One region of the Psychrobacillus mangrovi genome, then DNA from elsewhere that is predicted to be linked to it. Evidence: predicted binding sites of a transcription regulator. Region 1 holds the regulator's gene; the other holds the start of a gene.
The links. Region 1 encodes Rex, which represses fermentation and respiration genes when NADH is low (regulators of the CRP and FNR family bind a similar motif). Its sites were predicted from a motif close to TTGTGAAATATTTCACAA; they were not measured.
Positions count from the first base shown of each region.

Region 1 (15,706 bases):
TAATATCTTTCACGAAGTGTTGGAAAAAGTGCGATATATCAAGGTTTTTGAGAATCTAAGTGAACATCTTGTATTAACTATCCGTTAGTTAATCAAACTATTCTAAATTGGTAAATAAAAAGGTATACTAATAGATATTTAATCCAACGAAAAAGTGAAACGAGGTGAGAATATGCTGCAAGGAGAATTACATGAGTTAAAAGTAGAAAATTGGATGTTAAAACTTCCGAATACCGCCAGATTAAGTGATTCAGTTAGAGATACAGCAATAGCACTAACAAAAATGAATGTTGATTGTCTTCCTGTTTTAGGAAATTCCATGAACCCTATTGGAATTATAACGAACAGAATGTTATTGGATGCATTTATTAATGATGGACGCGACGAACCTATTTTAAAATATATGTCTAGAGAAGATTTCTATATTATTTGTCCTCATGATTCCCTTTTGGATATCTATAAATTACCTTATCAGTATTTTTTTGTTGTGAATGAAAAACATATATTGGTTGGAATGTTAACAAGAAATGAAATTATGAAGGGTCTTTCTACTTATATAGAACGAAAAACTCAAGATTTACATACTACTGACATATTGGATATTATCTTAAATAGTGCCTATGAAGGCGTAGCAGTTGTTGATAAGGAAGGAATTATTGTTGAGTTTAATGAAGCTTACAGCCGGTTTATAGGTGTAGATAAAAAAGACGCTATTGGTCGTCCTGTTTCGGAGATTATCGACAATACTAACCTTCATCATACGGTAAAGTCCGGAATTCCTGAACGGGGTGTAATTCAATATATTCAAGGCCAACCAATGGTGGTGCACCGTATTCCATTGTGGAGGGAAGGAGAATTGGTTGGAGCAGTGGGAATGTTGATTTTTGAAGGTGTGACAGAGCTTTATCGTATTTATGAACGTTTTCTGGAAAAAACTCTACAGATCGGAACGATTAAAAGTCAAAAGCTTTTTTCAAATAGAATAGGAAGTAATTCGACCATCGAACAAATTATTGGTACGAATGATTCTATTGCAAGTCTCAAACGTATGACAAGAAAGGTAGCTAAAACGGAAGCTACAGTTTTAATTACAGGAGAAAGCGGTACAGGGAAGGAAATGTTTGCACATAGCATTCATGATCTTAGTCATCATAATCAAGGACCATTTATAAGTGTAAATTGTGGTGCCATTCCTGAACATCTATTTGAGTCAGAGTTATTTGGATATGAAGAAGGTGCTTTTACTGGTGCCAAAAGAGGTGGGAAACCTGGTAAATTTGAATTGGCTGAATCTGGCACGATATTTCTAGATGAGATTGGTGAAATGCCCCAAATGATGCAAACAAAATTACTTCGGGTCTTACAGGAAAAGATGTTTGAACGCGTTGGAGGTATTAAACAAATCCAATTAAAGGCAAGAGTTGTTACAGCAACGAATCGGGATTTAAAGGAAATGGTTCAGTCGGGCACATTTCGGGAGGATTTATATTATCGAATAAATGTGATTGAACTTGCTATCCCACCGCTGAGAAAGAGACAGGAGGATATCCCTATCCTAATATCTCATTACTTAACAGAAATATGTAAGAAATATGAAATGGCGGAGAAAGAAATCACAGATGAGGCAATTTACTCTTTAATGGGTTATGAATGGTATGGAAACATACGGGAACTTGCAAATATCATTGAAAAGTTAGTTATCTTAACAGAGGGAAATACAATTGATTTACGCCATCTTCCTAATTATATAAAGCGTCAGCATTTTTCTCATACCCCTTCCCTATCCCCAATTAATCAAATGAAAAAGGAAGAGGATAATAAAGAAAAAGAAATGATTATTCAACTATTAGAGGAGTCAGCAGGAAATAAATCAAAAGCAGCCGATAAACTGGGAATTCACCGTACGACATTATACAAAAAGTTAAAAAAATACGGATTGCTTTAATCAATCAGTGTAGATTAAAAGCAACATTTTCTACAAAAGTGTAGCTTATTAACTACACTTTTTTATATGAGCGCTTACTATACAGGATTCTATAACTTGGCATCGTTTTTGCATAGTATTCTATGAAGGAGAAAGGGAGGTAATTTAATTGGAAAAACATGCTGTTTTTCGTACACCACAAACAATTCATTATGGTCGAAAAGCGTTTGAAAAAGTGGGTTTGGAAACGTTAGACAGAGGAAAAAAAGCATTAATCATCAGTGATAAAGTGATGGAAAGACTAGGCTATATTGAGGAATGTAGAAATTTACTTTTGAATCTGAATGTTGAAAGCGTTTTCTACACTGGGGTTGATTCCGAACCAACAGATGTTTATGTAGCGGAATCACTGGAAATATTTCAAAAGGAAAACTGCGATGTAATCATTTCGCTTGGTGGCGGAAGCTGTATTGACACAGCAAAGGCAATTTCAGTGTTAGCAACCAATGGTGGTTACATTGGGGATTACATGGGCGGCAAAAAACTTGCTGATAAACAGCCCATCCCCCATATTTCCATTCCGACAACTGCTGGAACTGGTTCAGAGGCAACAGATGCCACCATTATTACGAATACAACCGATGACGTAAAAATGATGATTAAACAACCCGCATTTATGCCGGAAGTTGCCATTGTCGATCCATTATTGACGCTTTCTTCTCCAAAGGGTGTTACAGCAGCTACAGGAGTTGATGCGCTAAGCCATGCAATAGAAGCCTATTTATCAATAAAGGCACAGCCAATGACAGATATGCTTGCACTCTCCGCTATTGAGAAAATAGTAAAAAACTTAAAGATTACCTATGAAGATGGGAAAAACATCGATGCAAGAGAAGCAATGTCTCTAGGGTCCCTACAAGCTGGAATGGCTTTTAGCAATGCATCTGTTTGTCTTGTTCATGGAATGTCCAGACCAATTGGTGCGTTATTTCATGTCCCACATGGTATATCCAACGCCATGCTACTCCCTGCCGTTCTTGACTTTAGTAAAGATGCGTGTATCGCACGCTTAGCCGATTTAGCAAGAATATTTAAATCTGATAGCGGTAATCTTTCCAATGAAGAGGCTGCTGAGCTAACTGTATATGAAGTGAAAAAACTTTGTCAGGAATTAGAGATTCCTAATTTAAAAGGCTGGGGAATCCAACCGGAGGCTTTCAAAAATGCAATTAGTAAAATGGCTGAAGACGCACTGGCAAGTGGCAGTCCCAATAACAATCCAAAAATACCTACCAAACAAGAAATAGAGGCACTTTATGAAGTGTGTTTTGAATATCAATTCAGCTCAGAAAGTATGGTAGCAAAATAAAAAAGTACCTTTATATCGAAAAATAAATCCAAAATTTATTAGGAGGTTTTTCCATTGACACAAACTAAGATAAAAACACTAAAAAACTATGTAGGCGGTAAATGGATAGAAGCAGATACAGATCAATCACTTGAAGTCTATAATCCTGCAACAGGTGAAGTGATTGCCCATGTCCCAATTTCGACGACAAAAGATACAGATCATGCTATTGAGGTTGCCGCAAAAACATTCAAAACTTGGAAAGACGTCCCTGTTCCAAAACGGGCCCGTATTCTATTTAAATTTCAGCAACTATTAGTAGACAATCATGATGAACTTGCTAGATTGATCACAATTGAGAACGGTAAAAATTTGGCGGAAGCATACGGTGAAGTGCAGCGCGGAATTGAAAACGTGGAATTTGCTGCCGGTGCCCCTACATTAATGATGGGTGAATCGCTTCCATCAATTGCTACAGAGTTGGAATCTGGAATATATCGCTATCCAATTGGAGTTATTGCTGGGATTACACCATTTAACTTTCCAATGATGGTGCCTTGCTGGATGTTCCCAATGGCTATTGCTACTGGAAATACATTTGTTATGAAGCCATCAGAGCGCACACCATTACTTGCAAATCGCTTGGCAGAGCTATTTGAAGAAGCAGGTTTACCAGCAGGCGTATTTAATATTGTTCATGGAGCACATGATGTAGTAAATAGTTTATTGGACCATAAGCAAACAGCAGCAATATCTTTTGTTGGATCTCAACCCGTTGCCGAGTATGTCTACAAACGAGGAACAAGTAATTTGAAACGTGTTCAGGCCCTAGCAGGAGCAAAAAATCATTCCATCGTTTTACGTGATGCGAATTTGGAAAATGCTACAACACAAATTATGAATGCTGCATTTGGCTCTGCTGGAGAACGTTGTATGGCAGCTTCTGTAGTAGCTGTAGAAGATTCAATAGCGGATGAGTTTATTGAATTACTTACAGAGAAAGCGAACCAAATTCAAATTGGAAACGGATTGGATGAAGGGATATTCCTTGGACCTGTCATTCGTGACAATCATAAAGCGCGTACACTGGACTATATCGAAAGTGGCGAAAAAGAAGGAGCTAAACTTGTCCGTGATGGTCGTCTGGATGAAGCGGCAAAACAAGAAGGATATTTTGTAGGGCCTACTATCTTTGATAATGTAACTTCAGAAATGAAGATATGGCAGGAGGAAATTTTTGCGCCAGTGTTGTCGATTTCAAGAGTGCAGAACCTCGAAGATGCAATTCATTTAACCAATCAATCACGTTTTGCGAATGGTGCTTGTATCTTTACAAATGATGGTGGAAGTGTTCGGAAGTTCCGGGAAACAATCGATGCAGGTATGTTAGGAGTAAATATTGGTGTCCCCGCACCAATGGCTTTCTTCCCATTCTCTGGGTGGAAAGATTCCTTCTATGGAGATCTACATGCAAATGGAAAAGATGGAGTGCAATTTTATACACGAAAAAAAGTGATCACTACAAAGTGGGTATAATATTTTCACAGCAAAGAAGCTATGGCATTCAGTCATAGCTTCTTTGTTGTCCCAACATTTACTGGCAAGATTATAGTCGTTTATAGGTCAGGCATAAGGAGAAAAATGGAAATACAAGAAATGCAGCAATGATAATTTTCCTATTCTCATTTTGTGTATACATAAATGCATTTCTGCAGAAAATAAACTAGAATATACTGCTTTTGCCTTAATGTTTAAAGTCTCTCTATCAGATTAGAGCTCAATATCAAAGGATTAAATAAAGGGGAAAAGTAGATGAAGATTCGGTTCGGTTATGTAGCAAATGCATTAGGCTTATGGGATGCAAGCCCCTCAAAAACATTAACATTTACACGGTATTCAACGCTTCCTAAAAACGGAAGAATGGAAAAATTGAAGTTTGTAACAGCACAAAATTTACATCATACAAAAAGAATTTTGTATTATAATATCGCCCATGAAATAGAACTATACCGATTTTCAAGCTCACTTGTCCCATTAGCAACCCATCCGGAAGTGATGTGGGATTTCCTAACTCCATTCAAAAAGGAATGGGAAGAAATTGGTGATATTATCCGACATTTTAATCTTAGAGTAAGCTTTCATCCAAATCAATTTACACTTTTCACTAGCCCAAGAGAAGAAGTAACCATAAATGCAGTAAAAGATATGGAATATCATTTTAGAATGCTCCAAGCAATGAATGCCCTCGATTACGGATTAATTAATATTCATATTGGTGGAGCCTATGGGGATAAAAGTAATGCCATAAACCGTTTCCATCAAAATCTAAAAAAATTACCAAAGGAAATCAAGAAGCATATGACCCTAGAAAATGATGATAAAACGTACGATATTAAGGAAACACTCATTACTTGTGAAAAGGAAAACATACCAATGGTACTGGATTATCATCACTATATGGCGAATAACATGGAGGGTGAGCTCCCTCTTTACTTACCCCATATATTTGAAACTTGGAATAACGTTAGTATTGTACCGAAAGTCCACATTTCTTCACCAAAATCTGATCAAGCCTATCGTTCCCATGCTGATTTTGTTTCCTTAAACTTTATCCTCCCCTTCTTAAAGATGGCAAAGGAGCTTAATCAGGACTTTGACATAATGATAGAAGCAAAACAAAAGAACCTTGCCATGCAAAGACTTGTAGAGGAAATAGCTGCAATTCGTGGAGTCAAACGTATTTCGAGCTCTTCTGTGGAATGGTAACCATTGAGGACTGCATAAAAGTGAAACTCAATATAAAAAAAGAAGCCCCCCAAAAGTTTAGTCAACTTTTGAGAAGCCTCCGGTAATTTAAATATTTATTAGCAAAATGTTAGTATTTCACTCTCATCTTACTTATAAACCCATACATATCAAGGGTTGAAGCGGCTTATTACATCATGCCGCCCATTCCGCCCATGTCAGGCATACCCATGCCGCCGCCTGCTGGTTCAGGGATGTCTGCTACTACTGCTTCTGTAGTTAAGAATAGAGAAGCTACAGATGCAGCGTTTTGAAGAGCTGAACGAGTTACTTTAGTTGGATCTACGATACCAGCATCCATCATGTTTACCCATTCGCCTGTTGCTGCGTTGAAACCAGTACCGATTTCTTCGCGTTTTAGACGATCCACAACGATTGATCCTTCTAGACCAGCGTTGTTTGCGATTTGACGAACTGGTTCTTCTAATGCACGAAGTACGATTCTTAGACCCGTTGCTACGTCGCCTTCTTTTGTTTCAGCTAGTTCAGCTACTTTGTTGTATACGTTCACTAGTGCTGTACCACCACCAGATACGATACCTTCTTCAACAGCTGCACGAGTTGCGTTTAGAGCATCTTCAATACGAAGTTTGCGTTCTTTTAGTTCTGTTTCTGTTGCTGCTCCGACTTTAACAACTGCTACACCACCAGCAAGTTTAGCAAGGCGTTCTTGTAGTTTTTCTTTATCGAATTCAGAAGTAGTTTCTTCTAATTGAACACGGATTTGAGCTACGCGACTAGCAATGCGTTCTGATTCCCCGTTACCTTCAACGATTGTTGTGTTGTCTTTTGTTACAACAACTTTAGAAGCGCGTCCAAGTTGCGTAATGTTTGTAGATTTTAAATCTAATCCTAAGTCTTCTGTAATTACTTCAGCGCCAGTTAGGATAGCGATATCCTCAAGCATTGCTTTACGACGGTCACCGAATCCTGGAGCTTTTACTGCTACAGCATTGAATGTTCCACGAAGTTTGTTAACAACTAGAGTAGCCAAAGCTTCTCCTTCAATATCTTCTGAGATTAATAAAAGAGGTTTACCTTGTTGTACTACTTGCTCAAGTACAGGAAGAATTTCTTGGATGCTTGAGATTTTTTTATCTGTAATTAAGATATATGGATTATCAAGCACTGCTTCCATTTTATCTGTGTTTGTTGCCATATACGCAGAAGTATATCCGCGGTCGAATTGCATACCTTCTACCACGTCAAGCTCTGTAGTAAATCCTTTAGATTCTTCGATTGTAATAACACCATCGTTCCCAACGCGTTCCATTGCTTCTGCGATTAATTCGCCTACTTCATTATCACCAGAAGAAATTGCAGCAACTTGAGCGATAGACTCTTTGCCTTCGATTTCTTTAGAGATTGCTTTTAACTCAGTAACTGCAGCTGCAACTGCTAGGTCAATCCCTTTACGGATTCCTACTGGATTTGCTCCTGCTGTTACGTTTTTCAATCCTTCACGGATCATAGATTGTGCCAAAACAGTAGCAGTTGTAGTACCGTCACCAGCGATATCATTAGTTTTAGAAGCAACTTCTGCAACTAATTTTGCACCCATGTTTTCAAATGCATCTTCTAATTCGATATCTTTTGCAATTGTTACACCATCATTTGTAATAAGTGGTGAGCCAAATTTTTTCTCAAGAACAACATTACGTCCTTTTGGTCCAAGTGTTACTTTTACAGCATCTGCAAGTTTATCTACCCCACGTAGCATTGCACTACGAGCGTCTTCACTGAATTTAATTTCTTTTGCCATGATTTAATAACCTCCTAATGATTAATTATTAATTCGTTTTTTATTAGCCAATTACAGCTAGTACATCGCTTTCGCGTAATATTAAATATTCGGTATTTTCATATTTCACTTCTGTGCCTGAGTATTTAGAGAAGATGATACGGTCTCCTTCATTCACGTCTAACTCGACGCGAGTCCCGTTTTCAAGTACTCGTCCAGTACCTACAGCAACAACTTTTCCTTCTTGTGGCTTCTCTTTAGCAGAGTCTGGAAGTACGATGCCAGATGCTGTTTTTTCTTCAGCTTCGATTAATTCGATTACGATACGATCTCCTAATGGTCTTAACAAGTGAAACTACCTCCCTAAAATAGTAAAATTTAATATTATTAGCACTCTATCTCTTTGAGTGCTAACACACTTATAATAATAATTAAACACAGAACATTTTGCAAGTGAGAAGGTGTTAATTTTTTCTTTTATTGCTTTTTTCCTTTACAATAAAAAGAGAATTGTGATCTAGAAAGGAACTAAATGAATGAAACAACAAAAAACAGGCTTGTATATTTTAATTGTTTACTGCGTGATGCAACTTTCTGGAGCAATCTTTGCACCACTTTTACTTATACTATTTAAGTCTATGGACGTAAAAAATCCTCCATTGGTTGCTTCTGGATGGTGGGTATTCCTAAGTATGGGAATTGCTACACTGATAACACTCCTTTTAATTAGAAAAAATAATAACTTTTTACGTCCCTTTAAAGGAAAACCGTCTCCTCTTTGGAAAACAATCGGCTGGGGAATCATCGGGTTCTTTCTCGTTTTCTTAGGGCAAGGTGTCGCAGCTACGATTGAACTCAAATTAGGTGTTGAACCTGGATCCGAAAATACAGCGCAATTTATAGAAATAGCACACGCTGTTCCATGGGCAATCTTTTCAATTGTAATTTTCGCTCCTATATTAGAGGAACTCATTTTCCGCCGTATCATTTTCGGCTCTTTATATCCAAAGACAAATTTCTTCGTCGCCGCATCTGTCAGTGCGATTGTCTTTGCAATCATTCACTTTGACTTTACGCACATCCTACTATATGCGGTTTCTGGGTTTATATTCGCTTTTATTTATCACAAGACAAAGCGAATAGTGGCATCGATTATTTCCCACATGTTATTAAATGGGTTTGTTGTCCTCTTCCAGTTTTACGGAGAAACAATCCAAAAGTTTTTAGAAACATACTCTCAAATGCCATAAAGAAAAGCGCAAGCGCCTATGAAGGGGAATACAGTCTAAGTTCGCGACATCGTGGTGCTCCTGCGCAAGCTCGTCGCAAAATAAAAGAACATTTCGCAACGACTGTATGACCCACTTCGTGTGGGCCTCCGACAAGCAAATGTTCTTCCCACAAAGAAGTCGTTCTTTGACTTCGTTGGGGGAAGGTTATTTGACCTCGAGGGGCTAGGCGCTGGAGCTGGACATAAATAAAAGCCTTCGACCCATCAGTATTGGGTAGAAGGCTTTCGTTTTATTCGCTATATTCATTTCTAATTAAATAAATAAGGGTTTGCACTTCGACAGACAAATCAATCGTATGAACCCGAATTGTATCTGGTACTGTCAAACGAATAGGGGTAAAGTTAAGAATCCCTTTAATATTCGTTTTTGCTAATCGATCCGCTACTTCTTGAGCAGAACGGCTTGGAACGGTACATATAACCAACTCAATACCATGTTCCTCGAGCTTCGTCTCCATAACACTCGGATGATAAACTGGAATATCACTTACCATCATTCCTTCAATAGGTGCTTTTGTATCAAAAGCTACAACAATCTTAGTATTATGGTTTTTTTGAAAGTTATATTTTAGAAAAGCAGTTCCTAAACTACCAACTCCAATAAGAGCCACATTTGCAGCTTCATCTTGGTCGAGCGTTTTTCGAAAAAATTGGAGTAAATTAGCGACATCGTAACCATAGCCTTTTTTGCCAAGTGCTCCAAAGTGCGAGAAATCTCTTCGAATTGTTGCTGAATCTATTTTCATTGCATCGCTTAATTCTTGTGACGATACTCTTTTATGTCCAGCATTATGAAAACTTTGTAAAAATCTATAATATAATGGAAGCCTCTTCGTTGTTGCTTGAGGAATTCTCGGTAGTTCAGGTTTCATCAAAAACCCTCCAATTTCTTACTTAACATTCATCTCATTATAAAGCTATAGCGTTGCAACGACAAGACCTATCTATTACACTTAATATAGAATTGAGGTGCGAATCATCGTGATTGTTTTACAAGTAAATCAAGTAACAAAATCCTTTAATGGAGAAGATATATTAACAAACGTAAAGTTAGAGGTTCAGGATCGGGATCGAGTAGCTCTCGTTGGTCGAAACGGTGCCGGAAAATCTACATTACTTAAAATAATTGCTGGAGAAATGTCGTATGATTCCGGCGATATTATTATGCCAAAGAACATTCGATTAGGATACTTAGAACAACATGCCGGACTGGAATCCAAGCTTTCCATCTGGGAAGAAATGAAGTCTATCTTTAATCATCTAATCGAATCTGAAAAAGAGCTTCGATCATTAGAAACGCAAATGGCGGATCCTTCTGTTTATGAAGACGCCGATGCCTATGCACGAGTTGCTGCTGCATACGATGAACTACAGCTAGCTTTCAATGAAGCTGGTGGTTATCGATACGAATCAGACATTCGTTCTATTTTACACGGAATGCGGTTTTTTCCTGATGATTATGATAAGCCTGTAACAGCATTATCTGGTGGTCAAAAGACTAGATTGGCACTAGCTAAGATGCTGCTGAGCAAACCAGATTTACTCATATTGGATGAGCCGACCAACCACTTAGACATTGAAACACTAAACTTTTTGGAAAACTACTTAAAAAACTATAGCGGTGCAATCTTGATTGTATCCCATGATCGTTACTTTTTAGATCAAGTAGTGAACTTTGTATATGAAGTGTCTCGTCATAATGTCACTAGATATGTCGGCAACTATAGTAACTATCTAGACCAAAAAGCAAAGAATTATGAACTTGATAAAAAAATGTACGAAAAACAGCAAGAGGAAAAAGCTAAACTAGAAGACTTCGTAAATCGAAATTTAGCTCGTGCTTCCACAACAAAAATGGCACAGTCCAGACGTAAGGTAATTGAAAAAACGGACTGGATGGATTCACCGGACGGCGATGAAAAATCTGCTTCTTTCGGCTTTACGATTGATCGACCAAGCGGAAACGACGTTCTTCGACTAGAAGAGGTTTCTGTTGGATACCCAGGAAAAACGGTTTCTTCCAACATATCCTTTTCGGTTTATAAACAGGACCGTATAGCACTTGTTGGACCTAATGGTGTCGGTAAGTCTACCCTACTGAAAACCATTATGAAACAATTAGAGGATGCAGGCGGTAAAATTCAGTACGGCACAAACGTCCAATTTGGATACTACGATCAAGAACAAGCAGCGCTTACTGGCAATAAAACAGCTCTTCTTGAATTGTGGGATGAATGGCCGCTCATGAATGAAAAGGATGTACGCACTGTTTTGGGCCGCTTCCTATTTAGTGGTGACGATGTTCAAAAAACCGTGTCAACCTTATCTGGTGGAGAGAAAGCTAGACTTGCACTAGCCAAGCTAATGCTGTTAAAAGCAAATACGTTAGTATTGGATGAGCCGACCAACCATTTAGATTTAGACAGTAAAGAAGTACTCGAGAATGCATTACTCGATTTTCCAGGAACAATTCTTTTCGTCTCGCATGACCGTTACTTCATTAATAGAATAGCTACGAAAGTTATTGAATTATCTAATGATAACGCTGCGCTTTTCTTAGGCGATTACGATTACTATTTAGAAAAGAAACTCGAATTAGAAGAGTTGGCACTGGAGAGTGCAGGCGCAATTGAAAAAGCGGTTGTCGTGAAGCCAAGCACGTCTACAATTGATAAAGAAGCGAAGAAAAAAGAACGTCAGCTTCGAAGACAACTGGAAGAACTAGAATCACAAATACCATTAGTGGATACAGAGATTGCTTCTATTGAAGAAAAACTCTGTGACCCGGAGATCTTCCAAGACCACGAAGCTGTACAGCAATTGCAAAAAGAGTTGGATCAATTAAAAGAAAAACAAGACGATTTGTCCAATGAATGGTTAGAATTACAGGAGCAATTAGAGGAAATCGTTTCATAAGAATGAGTAGTGTAAACCACGCGGATGGTTTACACTACTTTTTTATTATGTATTAAGGAACCATCCGATTATTATGGTTAGCCATCCGATTATTGCTTATAACCATCCGATTATTTTGATAAACCATCCGATTATCGCTCTGAACCATCCGATTGCTTGTTTTACACCCCATATTTTAATGGCGTGGAGCAAAAAGAATTACTAACACACCAACCAAGCATATACCTGCACCAACCCAGTCATAAAAATCTGGTGTTTTTTTATCAATTCCCCAGCCCCATAATATAGAAAGAACAATAAACACACCACCATAAGCAGCATAAACTCTGCCAAACGATGGGAAGGTTTGAAATGTAGCAATGACTCCATATAAAGCTAATGCTACTCCTCCAAAGACACCCCAATAATACGGCTTACCTTCTCTTAACCAAAGCCATATGAGATAACCACCACCAATTTCAGCCAATCCTGCAAGTATAAATAATGCAATTGCATAAAAAATTGAAATCACGTCCTTAAATCAAATTATATTTTTCATCACTTCACAATAACAAAATTTTAAAGTACTCACCGAAACACTAGTTCTATGTAAAGACTAATTAAGCGTTTGTTCTCTACTCTTCAATAAATTATTTATAATATCTCACTAATTGTCGAGTCATTAAACTTTGCCAATTACTTTTTGTCGATTCATGCCCATATATGTTGGTCAAGTACAAATTTTTATTAATTTTTTTCCACAAATTTATTCACATAAAAAACCAAGTAATACCAACATATCAACAGACTTATACACATTGTCCACAGATTTCAAATACAGTTTTCCACAACAGTGTGTATAAATGTGACACTATATATTGAAATCCTCCAACTTATGCACATCTTATCCACAAATTGTGCATAAGTACGAATGTTCTCTATTGACATATGGGAAAAAAACTGTTAAAAAAATCCCCTTTTCTTGTCGAAGAAAAGAGGATATTTGAATAAACTTCACATTAGAGGCACGCCTTACAAGCGAAGTGCTAACAGTCTGAAATCAGTTCCAACTATTCAATTCCATTCCTGGTCGGCCATTCATCGACATATCCCCAAGTTGACCTGCCGCAAACTTCGAGTTTCCTGCTGCCGCAATCATTGCTGCATTATCTGTGCACAATGAGATTGGTGGCACGTTAAACGGAATGTTCTCTTTCGCAAATGTTTCTTCTAATGATTTTCGAAGTCCTTTATTTGCTGCTACTCCACCTGCTGCAATGACTTGTTTTACATTAAACTCACGTGCTGCTCTTAGTGTTTTTGCAGTCAACACTTCAATTACACTCTCTTGGAAGCCTGCTGCTAGATGGTTTGGATTAATTTCCTCCCCACGCTGCTCCGCATTATGCTGATAGTTAATAACTGCAGATTTCAATCCACTAAAGCTAAAATCGTATGACCCTTCTTCCAGCCAAGCCCTAGGAAACGGTACTGCCCCGTCACTTTCATTCGCAAGTCGATCGATATGTGGTCCTCCTGGATAAGGAAGATTTAAAACACGAGCAACCTTATCGTAAGCTTCCCCTGCTGCATCGTCTCGTGTTTCACCAATTAACTCGAACTGACCGTCTTCCTTCATTAATACAAGCTCGGTATGTCCACCTGATACAACTAATGCTAGAAGCGGAAACTCCATCGGCTGAACGAGTGCATTGGCATAAATATGACCGGCGATATGATGCACGCCCACTAGTGGAAGTCCATTTGCAAAGGCAAAAGCTTTTGCCGCATTTATTCCAATTAAGAGCGCACCTACTAGTCCTGGCCCTTCCGTTACTGCTACGGCATCCAAATCTTTTGGTGTCATATTTGCTTTCTTCAACGCTTCTTCGATGACAATGGTGATTTGCTCCACATGGTGTCTTGAAGCGATTTCTGGAACCACTCCACCAAAACGTTTATGGCTTTCGATTTGGGAAGCGACTACATTTGAAATAATTTCATGGCCGTTTTTCACTATGGAAGCTGCTGTTTCGTCGCAGCTCGTTTCTATTCCTAATATATATTGATCTTTTGTCATTTAAATTCCACCCACATCACAAGAGCATCCTCCTGTGTATCTGTATAATAATTTTTTCGGATACCGCCATCTTGGAAACCTAATTTATAATATAAGTTTTTAGCAACATCATTCGAAACACGGACTTCCAACGTCATAAGAACTACCTCATGTTCAAGAACCACACGAATAGCTTCTCGCATCAGGCCTTCTCCAATTTTCCTACCACGCATCTTTTCAGTGACTGCTACATTCGTAATATGGCTCTCATCCATGACGATCCACATTCCGCAGTAGCCGACAATTTCTTTTTCTTCTGTCTCTGCCACAATATAATACGAGTACAAATTAGTCGTCATTTCATGTGCGAACGCTTCTCTTGTCCAAGGAAGCGTGAAAGCTTCTTGCTCTATTCGTAAGATTTGATCGATATCCTCTATAGTCATTCTTCGATAATTAATTTCCATTTTTCTTCTGCTCTTTCATCCAATTAGCCTCAGCTTCTGTTACACGCAAATACTCCGGTACAGTCGTGTGCACATCAGATGCTTCTTGATTTTTCGCAAGTTCAACTAAAACGGCTGCACTCGGCAAATTAAATGCTGCATTCACCCGTTGCACCTTATCTCCAAGTACTTCTTTAATTTGTTCCCAGTGAATCACTACATCCATTCCTACAAATAAAACCGGTTGCCCCATCTCATCCACTGTTTGAAGTAGCTCCGCTAGCGACATATGCGCCTCCTTCACTACTTCTCCACTCACATAAATGCCCGCAAACACATTACCGCGTCTTGCATCCATAATGGAACAAACTACGCCGGAAAAGAACGGTACATTTCCAGCTATCACTTGTAAACTCGATATTGAAACTATCGGGATATTCAACGTCCATGCAAGTGTCTTTCCAATCGTTACTCCAATTCGCACGCCTGTATAAGACCCTGGACCGTTCGCTACAGCAATTGCATCAATTTCATTTGGCTTAATATCTGCCTTTTTTAATAATTCTTCAATTGCTGGCATCGTTCCGATTGAATGAGTAATTTTAAGCGACGACTTGTACTCTGCAAGCACTTGATCGTCCTTCACTATAGCAATCGCAAGTGGGGTATGTGATGTATCTATTCCTAACCAAATCATTCAAAAAGCTCCTCGCATAATTGTTCATAACGTTTTCCAAACGGAGTAAACGTAAACTTTCTCTTCTCGTCTTCCAAACGCAGAATCTGAATCGCCAATCGCTCTGGCGGTAAATCTGCTTCTATTAAATTGGCCCACTCGATAATACTTACCGCGTCCCCGTAAAACAACTCGTCCCATCCTAAATCCTCATCACTATCAGCCAATCGATAGACATCCAAATGATTCAAAGGAAGTCGACCTTCATATTGCTTCAATATCGTAAACGTCGGAGAATTCACATTCCGTGTGATGCCAAGTCCTTTAGCAACACTTTTCGTAAAGGTCGTTTTGCCTGCTCCCAAATCGCCTTCTAACGTGAGCACATCTGCCGGTTCTAGAATAGCAGATAGCTGATGCGCAAGTTCCTCTGTTTCTTGCTCCGAATTAATTATACGCTCATACATCATCAGTAGCTGTCCTTTCAAGTACATAACTATTTGACTCCTATTATAAAGAAA
Region 1 is NZ_JBAWSY010000006.1:71,442-87,147, forward strand. It holds gene WAX74_RS10295 (sigma 54-interacting transcriptional regulator) at 155-1,945, shown strand; gene WAX74_RS10300 (iron-containing alcohol dehydrogenase) at 2,094-3,293, shown strand; gene WAX74_RS10305 (CoA-acylating methylmalonate-semialdehyde dehydrogenase) at 3,348-4,808, shown strand; gene uvsE (UV DNA damage repair endonuclease UvsE) at 5,085-6,038, shown strand; gene groL (chaperonin GroEL) at 6,208-7,839, opposite strand; gene groES (co-chaperone GroES) at 7,883-8,167, opposite strand; gene WAX74_RS10325 (CPBP family intramembrane glutamic endopeptidase) at 8,355-9,068, shown strand; gene WAX74_RS10330 (redox-sensing transcriptional repressor Rex) at 9,340-9,981, opposite strand; gene WAX74_RS10335 (ABC-F family ATP-binding cassette domain-containing protein) at 10,091-12,025, shown strand; gene WAX74_RS10340 (YnfA family protein) at 12,201-12,527, opposite strand; gene tsaD (tRNA (adenosine(37)-N6)-threonylcarbamoyltransferase complex transferase subunit TsaD) at 13,065-14,084, opposite strand; gene rimI (ribosomal protein S18-alanine N-acetyltransferase) at 14,081-14,530, opposite strand; gene tsaB (tRNA (adenosine(37)-N6)-threonylcarbamoyltransferase complex dimerization subunit type 1 TsaB) at 14,520-15,206, opposite strand; gene tsaE (tRNA (adenosine(37)-N6)-threonylcarbamoyltransferase complex ATPase subunit type 1 TsaE) at 15,203-15,655, opposite strand.

Region 2 (15,706 bases), on a different contig from region 1:
GAGTTATGATTGGCAATCCTCCATACGGGGAGCGAATTGGGGAAGTTGAAGTAATTGAGAAAGCTATAAGTGATTTAGGATATTTAATGGAAAAATATCCATCGTGGTCAGTTTATATGCTTTCATCCATGGAAAACTTTGAACAATTGTATGGTAAACGAGCAACAAAAAAACGTAAACTATTTAACGGTTTTATTCGAACGGATTATTACCAATTTTGGGGTAAGCGTTCTTAAATAGAAAGTAAATTGTGTAGGTGGAAATTTTGTCTGACGGAAGGGAGGAACTCCTTTCCGTTCTTATTTTATTTTGGAGGAGTTAATATATGAAAAAAGCTTTACCATTTCAATTATCCAAGGACCGCTCTTTCTTCGAATCATTAGGTGATTGGATGGGAGATGTATTATACGATGAATTACCGGAAAAAGGTTTTGAATGCCGTGATGAACAAATATTTATGGCTTATCAAATAGAAAAAGCACTAAAAGAAAAAAATGTGTTATTCGCCGAGGCGGGTGTAGGTACAGGGAAAACTATTGCTTATTTGTTACCTGCTATATCCTATGCAAGATATACTGGGAAACCAGCTTTAATCGCATGCGCTGATGAAACATTAATTGAACAATTAGTTAAAGAAGCAGGCGATATTTTTAAACTGCAAAATTATTTAGATATTAAGATTGACGTTCGTTTAGCTAAATCAAGGAATCAATACTTATGCTTAAAACGTTTAGAAGATGCGCAAAAAGATTTAGATAATGATTATTTCATAGAGGAAATAGAAGATCTCATTCCGGATTTTGTTTATGGTCATTCATCTCTTCAGAAAATATTTCCCTATGGTGAACGAAGCCAATTTTCCGGTGTAAGTGATGAAGATTGGCAGAAAGTGAATTTTCATCCGACTCAGCAGTGTATGGTTTGTGATTTGCGCAATCGATGCGGCCAAACGATACATCGCCAAAATTATAGAGAATCAGCTGATTTACTCATTTGTTCTCATGAATTTTTAATGGAACATATTTGGACAAAAGAATCTAGAGTTCGAGAAGGTCAGCTTCCTTTATTACCAGAGGTATCGATGATTGTATTGGATGAAGGGCATCTATTAGAATTCGCTGCACAAAAAGCGCTTACTCATGAAATTCAGAGTGAGACACTAGTGCGTTTATTAGAAAGAGTCATGGTGGATGGAATAAGAGAAAAGACATTATATTTGATGGAGCAATTACAGGAAACACATGACGAGATATTTGGTTTAATTCGAAAAAATAGCATCGCAAGAGATACGGACCGAATGACAATCGAAAAATCAGACCTTCTTATACAAACTTGTAAGAAAGCAATTAGTTTAACGGATGATTTACTTGAAGAATTTGTCTTTGAGTCAGAATTATTTACAATTCCTGAGTATGAACTTCGAATGGTAGAAGAATTTTTAGAGCAATACGTCTATTCATTACGATTGTTCACGGAAAAAGGGGATGGGGTAGAGTGGCTTGAAATTATTGATGGTCATGAAACATTGATTATAATGCCACGTCTAGTAACAGACATTCTAAATGAAAAACTGTTTACTTCAAAAATGCCAATCGTTTTTTCTTCAGCCACACTATCTATTCAAAAAGACTTTACGTATATTGCAGATTCGCTTGGTGTTGAAAAATATCAATCTTTCTCGGTAGCTTCACCATTTGACTATGATGAAGTGATGAAAATCAATGTAAAAAAACTACAACAAGAAGATAAAGCGAATCATGTGGTCGAATTATTGGAAGATAAGCAACAAACTTTAATATTATTTAAATCAAAAGCAGCGATGGATCAATTTCGAAATTCTATTCCTTCCACTAAAGATATAGTTTTTGAAGGGGAGCGAGAACTCTCCACAATAGTGAAAGAGTTTCAAGATGGAAATTTCGCGACGCTTTGCTCCTATCACTTATGGGAAGGTCTCGATTTACCTGAAAAAGCTTTAACAAGAGTTATTATTGTTGATTTACCATTTCCTCCTGTAGATCCGTTATTTGATGCTAAGCGTAAATTCTCAAATGATCCTTTTGAAGAAGTGGATCTTCCGTTTATGCTTTTAAGATTACAACAAGGCATCGGAAGACTAATTAGAACATCTAAAGATTACGGAGAAATTCATATTCTACTTAACCCTGAAGAAGAAGTATTACAAAATCGATTTGTTAATATTTTGCCAACATCTATTATTCAATAATAGACATATGGTACGATAATGTGGAGTTGGAAAAAAGGGGGAATTAATTTTGACGGTAGAACAACAATTTTTAGACTATGTAAAAAAGATTGGTGCGTATAATGAAGCATTAGGGGTATTATATTGGGATATGCGCACAGGGGCGCCGAAAAAAGGGATAGATCAGCGTTCCGAAGTTGTAGGTGTACTAGCAACGGATGTGTTTAATCTGTCAACTTCCGATGAGTTAAAGAAATTATTAGATGAACTGGAACCTTCTATTCCTTCGGCAAATAATGTAACTAAACGTGTGTTTGAAGAAGTGAAAAAAGAATACGATCTGAGTAAAAAAATTCCTGCAGATGAATATAAAAAATTTGTCATTCTTCAATCTAAGTCTGAGTCTGTTTGGGAAGAAGCAAAGTCCAAAAACGATTGGGCTATGTTCAAGCCATATTTAAAAGAAATGGTTGACACTTTAAAGAGATTTGTAACCTATTGGGGAGTAAAGGATAATAACCCATACAATGTATTGTTGGATCAATACGAGCCTGGAATGACTACAGAAATACTTGATAAAGTATTTGGAGAGTTAAGAAATCGTATTGTACCTTTATTAAAGAAAATAGCAGAATCTCCAAACCAACCGAAAACAGATTTCCTCTTTAAGCATTTCGATAAAAAGCAGCAGGAGGCATTTAGTTTAGATGTCTTAAAACAACTGGGCTATGATTTTGAAGCGGGGAGACTAGATGAAACCGTTCACCCATTTGCAACTGGATTAAATCGTGGGGATGTGCGAATTACAACAAAATACGATGAATCTGATTTCCGTTCCGCTGTATTTGGGACAATCCATGAATGCGGACATGCGATCTATGAGCAAAACGTGGGAGAAGAATTAACAGGTACTCCTCTATCAGGTGGAGCGTCCATGGGAATTCATGAATCACAGTCTCTTTTTTATGAAAACTTTGTTGGTCGTAATCCAAAGTTTTGGGAACAAAACTATGAAAAGTTACAAAGCTATTCTCCAGAGCAATTCGGAGATGTACCTATGGAGGAGTTTTTACGTGCGATAAATGAAGTTAAGCCCTCACTGATTCGTATTGAAGCAGATGAATTAACGTATGCACTTCATATTATGATTCGTTACGAGATCGAGAAAGGTTTATTTAATGGGGATTTAATAGTAGAAGAACTACCTGAAATCTGGAATGCGAAATATGAGGAATACTTAGGAGTGCGACCGTCTACGAATGCAAAAGGGATTCTACAAGATGTTCATTGGGCGGGAGCAAGCTTCGGTTATTTCCCATCGTATGCTCTAGGGTATATGTACGCTTCACAGTTTAAGGCGGCTATGCTAAAAGATATTCCACATTTTGATGAACTAATTGAGAATGGTGATTTATCACCTATAAAAGAGTGGCTAACTCAAAATGTACACAAGCACGGGGCACTTAAAAAACCTTTAGAAATACTTAAAGATGCAACAGGCGAAGGGCTTAATGGTAACTACTTGGCGGATTATTTAGAAGAGAAATATACTAAAATTTATCAACTCTAAGGTTCCGAACTACCAGATTATTTATAATCAATGTATTATGAGTCGCTTTTCAATAAGGTAGCTCATCATAAGGAACACGGATGTGCGCTGCCGCACGCTACGCATGAGCCTCCGAAGGATGAGAGTCGCTCTCAAGATCCTTTACGGTGTAATTCTTCGCCCTCCTGTGGCGTGTAAGGCGTACATCCTGAAAACTCCCTTTTCCATTGCGACGAGCTTTGATTAGGAATAGACATGTGCTTAATGGATAGTTAATGTACCTTTTAATCTTTGAACATCACCAATTTAGGTGTATACAGCTCTAAATAAAAAAGAACGAAGCAACTATGCTTCGTTCTTTTTTATGTTACCAGAATTTATATCCTTTTGATCCAGGTGGTGCATTTTGAATCATATCGATGAGTGGAACTGTATAAGCAAATAAAATTAATGCAATACAAATGGTCAACCAGATTTTCCAATTCTCCAGTACCATAGGCGTTTTCTCAGCATGCTCAGAAACTTCACCGATAGGGAATTCTGTTTCTCCTTTTGGAGCAAACCATAATAAGTTTATAATAATATAAAGAACTAATATGATCCCTATGAATAAAATAGTACCACCAACTGCTTGTGCAATCTGGTAGGGAATCCATTCCGCTGCTTGTTCAGAACCTCCATAAGTAGAGAAGTCTGAACGACGAGGGGCTCCAAATAAACCAACAATATGCATAGCACCTGACATGATACTCATACCAAATGCCCAAACAATACCTTGAATAATAGCAAGTCTGTTCATTTGTTTTGTTAATACTCTACCAGTAAGATGTGGTATCAACCAGTAAGCTGCCCCAAAAAAAGTTAACACAACAGTAGTAGCAACTGTAAGATGGAAGTGGCCTGTTACCCAAATAGTATTATGAACTACTTGATTCATCTGGTTAGAGGCATTAATTATTCCACCAGCACCAGCAGGGACAAATGCAGCCATACCGATAAAAGGAACTAAGAAACGAGCATCTCCCCATGGTAATTTTTTTACCCATCCAAATATACCTTTTCCACCTAATGCTCGCCCACGTAACTCAAACGTAGCAAACATAGAGAATGCGGTTAATAGTGAAGGAATAACAACCATTAAAGTTAATACAACTTGCAAGAACTTCCAGAAAGAACTAATTCCAGGCTCAGTCAACTGATGGTGAAATCCTACTGGAATAGAGAAAAGTAAAAATAAAATAAATGATAATCTTGCTAAAGCATCAGAGAAAATTTTTCCTCCAATAATTTTTGGGATAATAACATACCAAACCATATATGCTGGCAATAACCAGAAATATACTAGTGGGTGACCGAAATACCAAAATAGTGTACGGGAAAGGAGTACATCAACCTTGTCTACCCATCCTAATGACCAAGGGATTAGTTGAAAAACAACTTCCACTGCAACTCCAAGCGAACAAATAATCCACATAGCAAGGTTTACAACAACCATAAAAGTTAATAATGGGCTAGGTTGACCAGGGTTAGCTTTTCTCCATTCAATGTATTTCATGATCTGGGCAGCTCCGCCGATCCAAGATCCCACTACTACTAAAGCCAATCCTACGTAGAAAATCCAGTGAGCTTGTAGTGGAGCATAGAAAGTATAAAGTACAGATGCTTTATTTAACAAAACCATAACTGAAGCAGCAGTTGTACCAATTGTCATTGTCCAGAAACCAATCCATCCAAACAATCTTTGTTTATTTGTTAATGTACCAGCAGTACGGCTAACCGCTGCAATTTGAAAACCAAAAATAAAATATGTTGTTAAAATTAGTCCTAGTAAAACGCCATGAACCGTTAAAACTTGATAATAGCCGATTCCCCAAGGGAGTGTAAATGTACCAGAGCGCACTAGTGTTTGTAAAAGACCACAAAGTCCACCAATGGCTAACGCGATAAAAGCAACATAAATATGGGCAAGTGCTAGTTTTCCGTCTTTTTTATCTACTGTTACTAAGTCTTTCACTTTTTCTGTAATAGTTGTCATATTACTCAACCACCTTTAACATGGATGTCATGGACGAATGTCCAACTCCACAATATTCATTACATAAGATTAAATACTCTCCAGCCTTATCAACGGTAGTCACATATTCAGAAACATAACCTGGCTCAAGCATCATATTTATGTTTGTTCCTGCTACCTGGAAACCATGAACTACATCTTTCGTTGTCGCTATAAATTTCACTTTTGATCCAATTGGAACTTCAATCTCAGGTGGATTGTAGAAGAATGCCGAAGCTACAAATACAACTTCATAGTCCCATTCTTTTCCCTCCACTTTGTGCACACCTGGGTTATTAAATGGAGCAATTTCATCCACACGTTCTGGATCAATATAAATTTTTGAGCTTGGTGGATGTGAACCAAAGTGGAATGCACTAATTCCAACAATTACTAAAAATAAGACCAATGAACTAACTCCGAATGTTATCCACCATTTTTCGTACTTATGAATATGCATCGCCTTAAACCTCCAAATTATTAAAATCTATCAATAAACAAGTAAAATGCCATAAACCATGTAATTAAAATGAATATCCCTACAAATCCAACCGAATACAAGGTTCCTTTTAAATCAGACTCTTTTTCACGCTTTTTTGACATTTGGTACACCTCCTACAAAAGAAGTTCTTGTATATTTTTAATAATAAATAGAATGAAAGAGCAATGATGTGATAAATGTCACACAAGATAGGGGTATATGTGAAATAAATGTGAAGAATATAAACGATGGCTAGAGAAATAAAAAAAGAACCTTCATTAGTAGAAGGTTCTTTTTGAGTATGACTATTCATCAATAGTGAGTATTATCGTTAAATCTCCAATACCATCGATCACGACAGGTAATTTAAAGGCATGCTGAAATCCAAATAATTTTGTTGTACCTACAATGACGGTAGGAGGTGTAATGTCTATTTCTAAGTTGTTTCCTGCAACAGTAGTACATAAATTCCCTGCTATCATATTTCCTAATTCTCCTGTAAAGGATTCAAGCATTTCACCTTCTAAAGTCATACCAAACATAGTTGCACCAATCGATGAAAAACAATCAGACGTGGAATCTATAATTATACGACCTTTTATATCACCTATAATTCCAATTAGTACACCCATCTCTTTTTGATCAAATGGCTGTACCATTAAAGAAGGGGATTTAATATCCATTGGAAGAGGGATCACGGATTTTAACGATTGAATCATACCATTTAATATAGTTTGTATGTGTTTAGACGCACTCATTTTGTCCCTCCGAATAGTAAAGATGGCTTAATTTTAGCATAAAAGTATCATAAAAAGAATACTATATGTAGAAAATGTCGAAACATTGTGCTATCATTAAATGAGAATGATTTTCAAATTCACTTGAGAGGACGATTTGTATGTTAGCTATATTAATTGGATCAACCATTTTACTTTATAGTGGGGTAACAGCTTATGTGTTACGTTCTACTTCTCCTCAAGTTAAATAATATAACTTCAAAGATGATTTGATTTGTTTCACTTGGAACGGAACAGATGAAGTCATCTTTTTTTATGCTCGTCGCAGAAATTCAAAAAGATTTGCCGCAAAGCTCGTCGCAGAAATTCAAGAGATTTTGCTCCTGCGCAAAGCTCGTCGTAGAAAAACAAAGGAACGCTTTTGCGTTCCTTTGTTTTTTGCTATGATATACATAATTGTCGAATTATAAAGGAGATTTTATTTTCAAATGGAGAATTTAGAAAATATACAACTATTAAAAGAGAAAAATGCTTTGCTAGCTACTCTTTTTCAACGAAATTTAGATGATGAACGTTTCGCTAAGGCAAAATTGTTTGCAGAAAAACTGGAGAAGGGTACATTTACTATTGCTTTTGCAGGACATTTTTCTGCTGGTAAATCTAGTATGATCAATGCACTTGTAGACGAGCAGTTACTTCCAACAAGTCCTATTCCGACATCGGCAAATATTGTTACTGTAAAAAAGACAAATGATAATTATGCCCTCGTTCATTTTGTTGATAGAGCACCTGTAAAATTCTCAGGTGAATATGATATTCAACTTGTTAAAAAATACTCAAAAGACGGGAGTAAAGTATCTCAAATTGAAATTGGCCATTCAACCTCCAACTTACCAGAAGGAATAACTGTTATGGATACTCCTGGAGTGGATTCAACGGATGATGCACATAGAATATCAACTGAGTCTGCTCTTCATCTGGCGGATATCGTCTTTTATGTAATGGATTATAACCATGTTCAATCTGAACTTAATTTTCAATTTACAAAGCAATTGCTTCACTATAACGAAAATGTTTATTTAATTGTTAACCAAGTGGATAAGCATCGAGAAGAAGAGCTTTCCTTTGATGCTTTTAAGCAATCTGTTGCAAATGCTTTTAAAGCATGGTCCGTTGAACCGAAGGATATATTTTTTACCTCATTAAAAGATAAACACTTTATACATAATGATTTCCAGAAGGTACAAGAAATTGTACTAAATTCGATTAATAATAAAGAACAGTATTTTATTACATCTGCAAACGCAACATTAGAAAAATTAGCGGATGAGCATAAGCAATATTTAGAAAATGAAAAAGCATCATGTCTAGAGACTTTTGAAGGACAACTAACAGAAGAAGAATGGAATAATAAAGAAGATATTAAAGAACAACTTGAAATAGCTCAAAAGCAATCAGCATTACAGGATATAAGTCTATGGAAAAAAACGTTTGAAGAGCAGCGAAAAGAAATTTTGGAAAATGCTGTTATTATGCCATACGAGATGAGAGACTCTCTAAAGTCATATGCTGAGAGCATGCAAGGCTCATTTAAAGTAGGTTTTTTAGGAAGCAAAAAGAAAACAGAAGAAGAGCGTTCTAAGCGTCTTGAAGATGCAAGAACTCTACTCGAGAGAGTTGTACAAACGAATATTATCGTTCATTTGAAACAACTTATGAAAAGTATGCTAAAAGATGTTTCCTTATTAACTAATGAAAGAGCAAATGAAATTGATGGATTTGCATTTGATATATCCACATCTCTTATTTCGGATTCCTTACAAAAAGGTGCAGGAGTAACAGGAGATTCTATTTTACATTATGCAAACAGAGTTCAAGAAGCAGTCAACCGATTTTTTGTACGTGAGACAGATATTTGGAAAGAAAAAATGATCTTTATGATGAATGATAATCCGGTGGAAGACACAGATAAAGTAGATCAAAAAACAGATGTTCTAAATGAAAAAATAATAGTTATTCAATCATTGGAAGAAATAGATGAAAGAATTCTTGATTTTGAACAGGAAACAAAGACTCCGGCTTTAGCGATAAGGAAACAACGGGATCAATTGATGGTAGCATGGGATGATGAACGAAATAGTTTTCAAAAATCGATTACCGAATATGATCCATCCTTGGAAGAACAGGAAGTGGAATCAGAAATAATAACGTCCATAGAACAAGTAGAAGAAACTAATAATCTTTCTCCGGAGTTAGTCTTAAAGCGGGCTAACAGAATTGGAGAAGTATTAAAAGAGTTACCAGCTTTTAAAGAAGAAGCAGAGATTATTAAAAGAAAAGCTAAGCGTGTTGAAAATCAACAATTTACAATTGCATTATTTGGCGCATTTAGTGCAGGGAAATCAAGCTTTTCTAATGCATTAATGGGTGCAAATGTTTTGCCGGTTTCACCAAATCCAACAACAGCTGCAATTAATAAAATACGACCAATATCAGAAAAGCATCCACATAATACAGCGGACGTTACATTTAAGACTAAAGATCAATTATTAGAAGATGTATCGTTTGCATATAGTCAATTAGGAATTACTATCTCGTCTTTAGAGGAAGCATTTGATCAAGCAAGTGAAGCAATAAATCAAACAGTCTCAGAAGAGGTCCATAAATCATTTATTGCCGCTTTTCAAATAGGATATCCGACATTTCAAGGTCAACTTGGAAAAGTATTACGGGTGAATGGTGAAGAATTTGAAAGTTATGTGGCGGAAGAAGCTAAAAGTTGTTTTGTAGATTTCATTGATTTTTATTTCGATTGTGAATTGACTAGATTAGGAGTTACATTAGTGGATACTCCAGGAGCCGATTCTATCAATGCAAGACATACAGGGGTTGCATTTGACTATATACGTAATGCGGATGCAGTATTGTTTGTGACTTATTTTAACCATGCATTTGCAAAAGCGGACAGAGAGTTCTTAATACAACTAGGTCGAGTAAAAGATGCTTTTGAATTGGATAAAATGTTCTTTATCGTTAATGCCATCGATCTTGCAGAAACAGAGGAAGAAGCAAACCTTGTGAAACAATATGTGCAAAATGAGCTTCAACGATTTGGTATTCGTTTCCCAAGAGTATATGGTATTTCAAGCTTACAAGCACTTAAAGAAAAAGTTGGACATTTACCGTTACATGAAGGAATGGTGCAATTTGAAGAAGCCTTCCATCATTTCTTGGAAAAAGATTTAAAGCAAATTGCAGTTTCGTCACTAGATGAAGAGGCATCTCGCCAACATAATAAATTATTAACATTAATAGAGCAAACAGAGAAGAACTTAGCTAGAAAAGATGAAAGGTTAAAAGAATTACGTGAGCAAGAACAAAAAATACGCAAACGTTATTCAAATTCCAACTCTTCTATAATTGCTAAGGAAGCTAAGCAAGAACTAGAAACTTTGTTGTACTATGTATTACAACGGGTATTTTATCGTTTCAATGAATTCTTTAAAGAGGCTTATAATCCTTCTTTATTTAGTAACCAATCGGCAAATACGGCGCTAGGAATTGCTTTAAAAGAACTGTTAAGTACGCTCCGTTTTGATATGGAGCAGGAACTGCGTGTAACAAACTTTCGATTACTGCAGTTTATCCAAAAACAAATTAAACAGTTAGAAAAAGAAGAAATACGTGTACTAAAAGAATGGAATGAAAGCTTTACTTTTACACCACATGAGAGTGAAGACCGTGATTTATTAGAATTTGTCGGTCCTTTTGAGGAAATTCGAAAATATGAAAACGTAAAATCTTATTTTAAAAACACGAAATCTTTTTTTGAGAAAAACGATAAAGAGAAGCTTCGTGATTCCTTATCTGAGCAAACGAAAATCGAGGCGGAAAGCTACTTAAAGCTGGAGTATGATCGACTTACGAAGTGGGCAGATCAATATGTGAATATAGAAACAGAGGCTGTCCGATTAAAGTGGTTAAACGAGTCAATTATTCAAATTGATGCCGAACGCAATCTTTTAGAGCAAGAAGAAACTCTTGCAAAATGGAAAGAGGTTTATGCAAAAATTTTAATGGAAGGGAGAGAATAACATGAGCAACATTTTTATTGATATTAATGAATTAATTGGAAACAATATTCGATTTATTGATACTCGTTTCGATTTAGGAAATGTAACTGCTGGAAGAGAAATGTTTGATAAAGAACATCTAGCAGGTGCAATCTATTGGGATTTAGAAAAGGATATGTCCGATATGAAAAGCAAAAATGGTCGTCATCCAATGATTTCTAAAGATAAAATGACGAAGTTAGTTCAACAGGCAGGACTGATGTTGGATGATAATATTGTTATTTATAATCAAGGAGGTTCTCCATTTGCATTAAGAGCATATTTTTTATTGGAATGGGCTGGTTTTAACCATATTCATGTACTTCGTGAAGGATATGAAGAGGCTAAAAAGAAATTACCTGTTTCCAATGAAGTAATTGAAATTAGTGCTTCGACTATTTCGCCAAGTTGGAAAGATGAAATTTATGTAGATGTAAATAAAGTTAAAAAGATTGTTAGTGGTGAAATGGATGCACAATTAATTGATGCACGATCTGCAAATCGATATCGTGGTGAAATGGAACCAATAGATTCTGTTGCAGGTCATATTCCGACTGCTCTAAATTTCGATTGGGAACAACTTAAAAGTGATGGTAAGTTTCTGCAACAAGAGGATTTACAAGAAAAGCTAACAGGATTGACCGATAAATCAAAGCCTGTAGTTGCTTATTGCGGTAGTGGGGTAACTGCTGCACCACTTTATGCAAGTTTGAAGGAAGCTGGTTATGAAAATGTGCAATTATATGTAGGCAGCTACAGTGATTGGATTAGAGAAAATGAAATAGAGACAAGTAATTAATAGTTTGAAAAAATTCAATAGAAGCGCTTGAATCCTTAATTGATATAGGTAATTCAGGTGCTTTTATCTTTCAACAAAGAAAAATGCCTTCAAAAATTAATTTTGTATTAACTTCCTAAAATCAAATTTATATCTTTTATTTATATTTTTTTGTATAATTAATTGTTGAATGTGAACATTTATAGTATAATGGGCAAATTGTATATGAATGAAATGAGGAATATTAATGCAGAAATCAATTTATGGTCTTACAAAAGATCAGTTAATAGAGTGGTTATTAGAACATGGGCAAAAGAAGTTTAGAGCAGAACAGGTATGGGATTGGTTATACATTAAAAGAGTCCAAAGCTTTGATGAGATGAACAATGTGAACAAGGAATGCCTTCAATTATTGAAAGACAACTTTGTCATTCAAACGTTGAAAGAATCTGTAAAGCAAGAATCTGCTGATGGAACAATTAAGTTTTTATTTCAAATGCAGGACGGTAATCTAATTGAAACAGTGTTAATGCGTTTTAAATACGGACTGTCTGTTTGTGTAACGACACAGGTTGGATGTAACATAGGATGTAGTTTCTGTGCTAGTGGATTACTTAAGAAAAATCGGGACTTGGATGCAGGCGAGATTGTCGGTCAAATTATGAAAGTGCAAGAACACTTAGATAATGTTGGTAAAAGTGAACGTGTGAGCCATATCGTTGTAATGGGTATTGGTGAACCATTTGATAATTACACGAATTTAATGAATTTCTTACGTGTAGTAAACGACCAAAAAGGACTTGCGATTGGTGCTAGACATATAACTGTTTCAACTAGCGGTCTTGCTAAGAAAATATATGACTATGCAGACGAAAACCTTCAAGTAAATCTTGCTGTTTCACTACATGCTCCAAATGATGAGCTTCGATCACGAATCATGGTTATTAACAAAGCATTCCCAATTGAAAAGTTAATGGCGGCTGTAGATTATTATTTAGAAAAAACAAATCGTCGGATTACGTTTGAATATATCCTACTTAAGGATGTAAATGATCATGTAGAAGAAGCAAAGCAATTAGCTAAGTTATTGGAAAATAAACGTCATTTGTCTTATGTGAATCTAATACCTTATAATCCAGTGGATGAACATGGTCAATACCAAAGAAGCACAGAAGAGTCTATTAGCGCGTTCTTCCAAACGCTAAAAAACAATGGTATTAACTGTGGTGTTCGTATGGAGCAAGGAACAGATATTGACGCAGCTTGTGGGCAACTACGAAGCAAACAGATTAAAAAAGAAAAAACTACTGTATAACACAAAACGCATCGCCTTATGGCAGATGCGTTTTTTCATCTTTCTCTTTTGGTATTTCATCAATTGAATGTTTGAATGCATAACCCTTATTAATTGTATAAAAGCATAAACACATAACAAGGATAAAAATAAATACTGTCAAAATTAATACCCAAAGCATTTCTTGCCCTCCTAAACGCATGTTCCTCAAATATCATAGCACATGAGTTTAAAGGCTTGTATAATATGTTCACTGATCGAGAAGCATGTTGCTTCCGCTAAGTTGTTTGCATTGTTTTTTTAAATAGCTAGCTTTTTCTGATAAATCATAGATAGATGAAACAGTTTTGTTCGTAACTCCTGCAATGGAAATCGTCAAAAGTGGAAAGTGTTCTTCAATTCCATGGCGATTTTTAGAAATTATACAACCTTTGAGAAGATCATGCGAATGATAAAAATGTTCAACAGAAGAATTGAATTCCCGAATAATTTTTTCACATAATTCATTGCTTTTGGATGTGTGTAAGATCATGATAAAATCGTCACCGCCAATATGACCCACAAAGCTATTCTCTAGTGCGTTTTTTTCTAATATTTCTGCTAACCTTATTATGACTTTATCTCCCTTTTCAAAGCCATATACATCGTTATAGGGTTTAAAATTATCAATATCAAAATAAAGAACTGTTAACTCTTCAGAGCTATCGATACATTTTTGTAATTCTTTCTCAATCATAATATTTCCAGGTAACTCTGAAAGCGGGTTTAAATGCTTAGCATAGTCAATTTCTAGCTGCATACTTTTTTCTAGTAAGTCTTTTACAGTTACAACCCCAAAGTATTCGTCGTCTTTTGTAATAGTAATAAAATCGTATAAATGAATAGGATCACGTTTCATTGCAATTTTAGCAACTACATCAATAGGTGTTGATGCATCCACTTTCATATAATTTCTACTCATAATTGCGGTCACTGGTTTGGTATTATATAGACTGTATCCGTAAGGACCACTAAATTTAAGATGTAACTTATTTCTTGTAATAACACCAATTAATTTATTTCCATCTTTTATACAAAAACCTGGCAATGCATCATTAGCATCCATTAATTTACTTACTTTAGATATTGGTGTATGGCTTGCAATAGTACGCAAAGGAGTAGCGATTTGTTCGATAGATGTATCGGTTAAACGGTTTGAGCTAATAATATTTTTTCGAACACTTTCTAATTCAATTATCTTTTTTATATCTTTTCGAACAGGAAAAAGCTGTTTATTTGGTTTTTGTATGTAATATCCCTGACCAAAATGTACTCCTATATCAATTAGAGTAAGCAATTCTTCTTTTGTTTCAATTCCCTCAGCAATAATATGTATTTGTGAATAATTTGCAAATTCACTTAAACTCTTAACAAGAAGTTGTTTGGTTCGATCTTTATCTATATCACGAATAAGCTTCATATCAAGCTTAATAAAGTGAGGTCGAACATCCGTAATGACATTTAATCCAGAGTAACCAGAGCCAACATCATCAATTGCAATTTGGTAAAACTGTTTTTTATAGTGTTCAACGGTAGTAATGAAATCTTTTAAATTATTTATTGCTTCTCTTTCCGTTATTTCAAAAACAATTGAATCTGAATCCATATTAAATCTACTTAAAAACTCTTTCGTAAAACCTTGTTTAAACTTGGGATCATTCATAATATTAGGATTTACATTTATAAATAATTTCCCTTCTGCTTTTAAATGATGTGCATACTTTAATGCGTTTCCTCGGCACAAATTTTCAAGCTCCCATAGTTTTCCGCTCTTCATTGCATAATCAAATAGCACTTCAGGATTTTGTAAAGCCGTATTTTCCGGACCTCGAGATAATGCCTCGTATCCATAAATATGGCCATTTTGAAGCGAGATAATTGGTTGGAATACAGTTTGAATTGCTTTTTCTTCAATTATATAAGAAAGTATATCTCCATAATCTATTTCCTCAATTGCCATTTAAATTATCCTCCTACAATGAGCAAATTCTCGTCAATTTATATTATAAAAAAGCAATGTCAAGGCAATGTAAAGAAAATGTTAAGAATTCGTTTGTTTAAAAATATTTTGATATATTTATCAAAATATTTTTAATGTTATTGACTATCAATCAATTGCAGTGTAACATATCTTTAAATTGACACTTTAACGAGTTGAATCGTTAGTGTGATTGGTTTGATTTTATTAGGGGGTTTTAGAAAGATGAGAAAAAGTATAAAGAGATTAGCATTCATTTTAATTGGAGCTGTGCTTCTTTTAGCTGCATGCGGAGGAAAAGATAATTCAAGTTCTACCGCTACTTCAAATGAAGGAACAAGCTCAAGTGGGGATGCAAAAAAAGTGAAAATTGGTGTTACCCAAATTGTAGAACATCCATCTCTAAATGCGGCTTTTGAAGGATTTCAAAAAGCATTGGAAGATGCCGGCATAGAAGCAGATTATCAAATCGAAAATGC
Region 2 is NZ_JBAWSY010000001.1:308,071-323,776, reverse strand. It holds gene WAX74_RS01615 (THUMP domain-containing class I SAM-dependent RNA methyltransferase) at 1-236, shown strand, start outside; gene WAX74_RS01610 (ATP-dependent DNA helicase) at 326-2,227, shown strand; gene WAX74_RS01605 (carboxypeptidase M32) at 2,277-3,776, shown strand; gene WAX74_RS01600 (b(o/a)3-type cytochrome-c oxidase subunit 1) at 4,123-5,790, opposite strand; gene WAX74_RS01595 (cytochrome c oxidase subunit II) at 5,792-6,268, opposite strand; gene WAX74_RS01590 (cytochrome c oxidase subunit 2A) at 6,289-6,411, opposite strand; gene WAX74_RS01585 (chemotaxis protein CheX) at 6,595-7,047, opposite strand; gene WAX74_RS01580 (dynamin family protein) at 7,515-11,120, shown strand; gene WAX74_RS01575 (sulfurtransferase) at 11,122-11,937, shown strand; gene rlmN (dual-specificity RNA methyltransferase RlmN) at 12,164-13,231, shown strand; gene ytzI (YtzI protein) at 13,248-13,391, opposite strand; gene WAX74_RS01560 (GGDEF domain-containing protein) at 13,461-15,209, opposite strand; gene WAX74_RS01555 (ABC transporter substrate-binding protein) at 15,453-15,706, shown strand, end outside.
Region 2: WAX74_RS01590 (cytochrome c oxidase subunit 2A) is a predicted target of Rex. The motif match lies at 6,478-6,495, and genes of this name have one in related genera.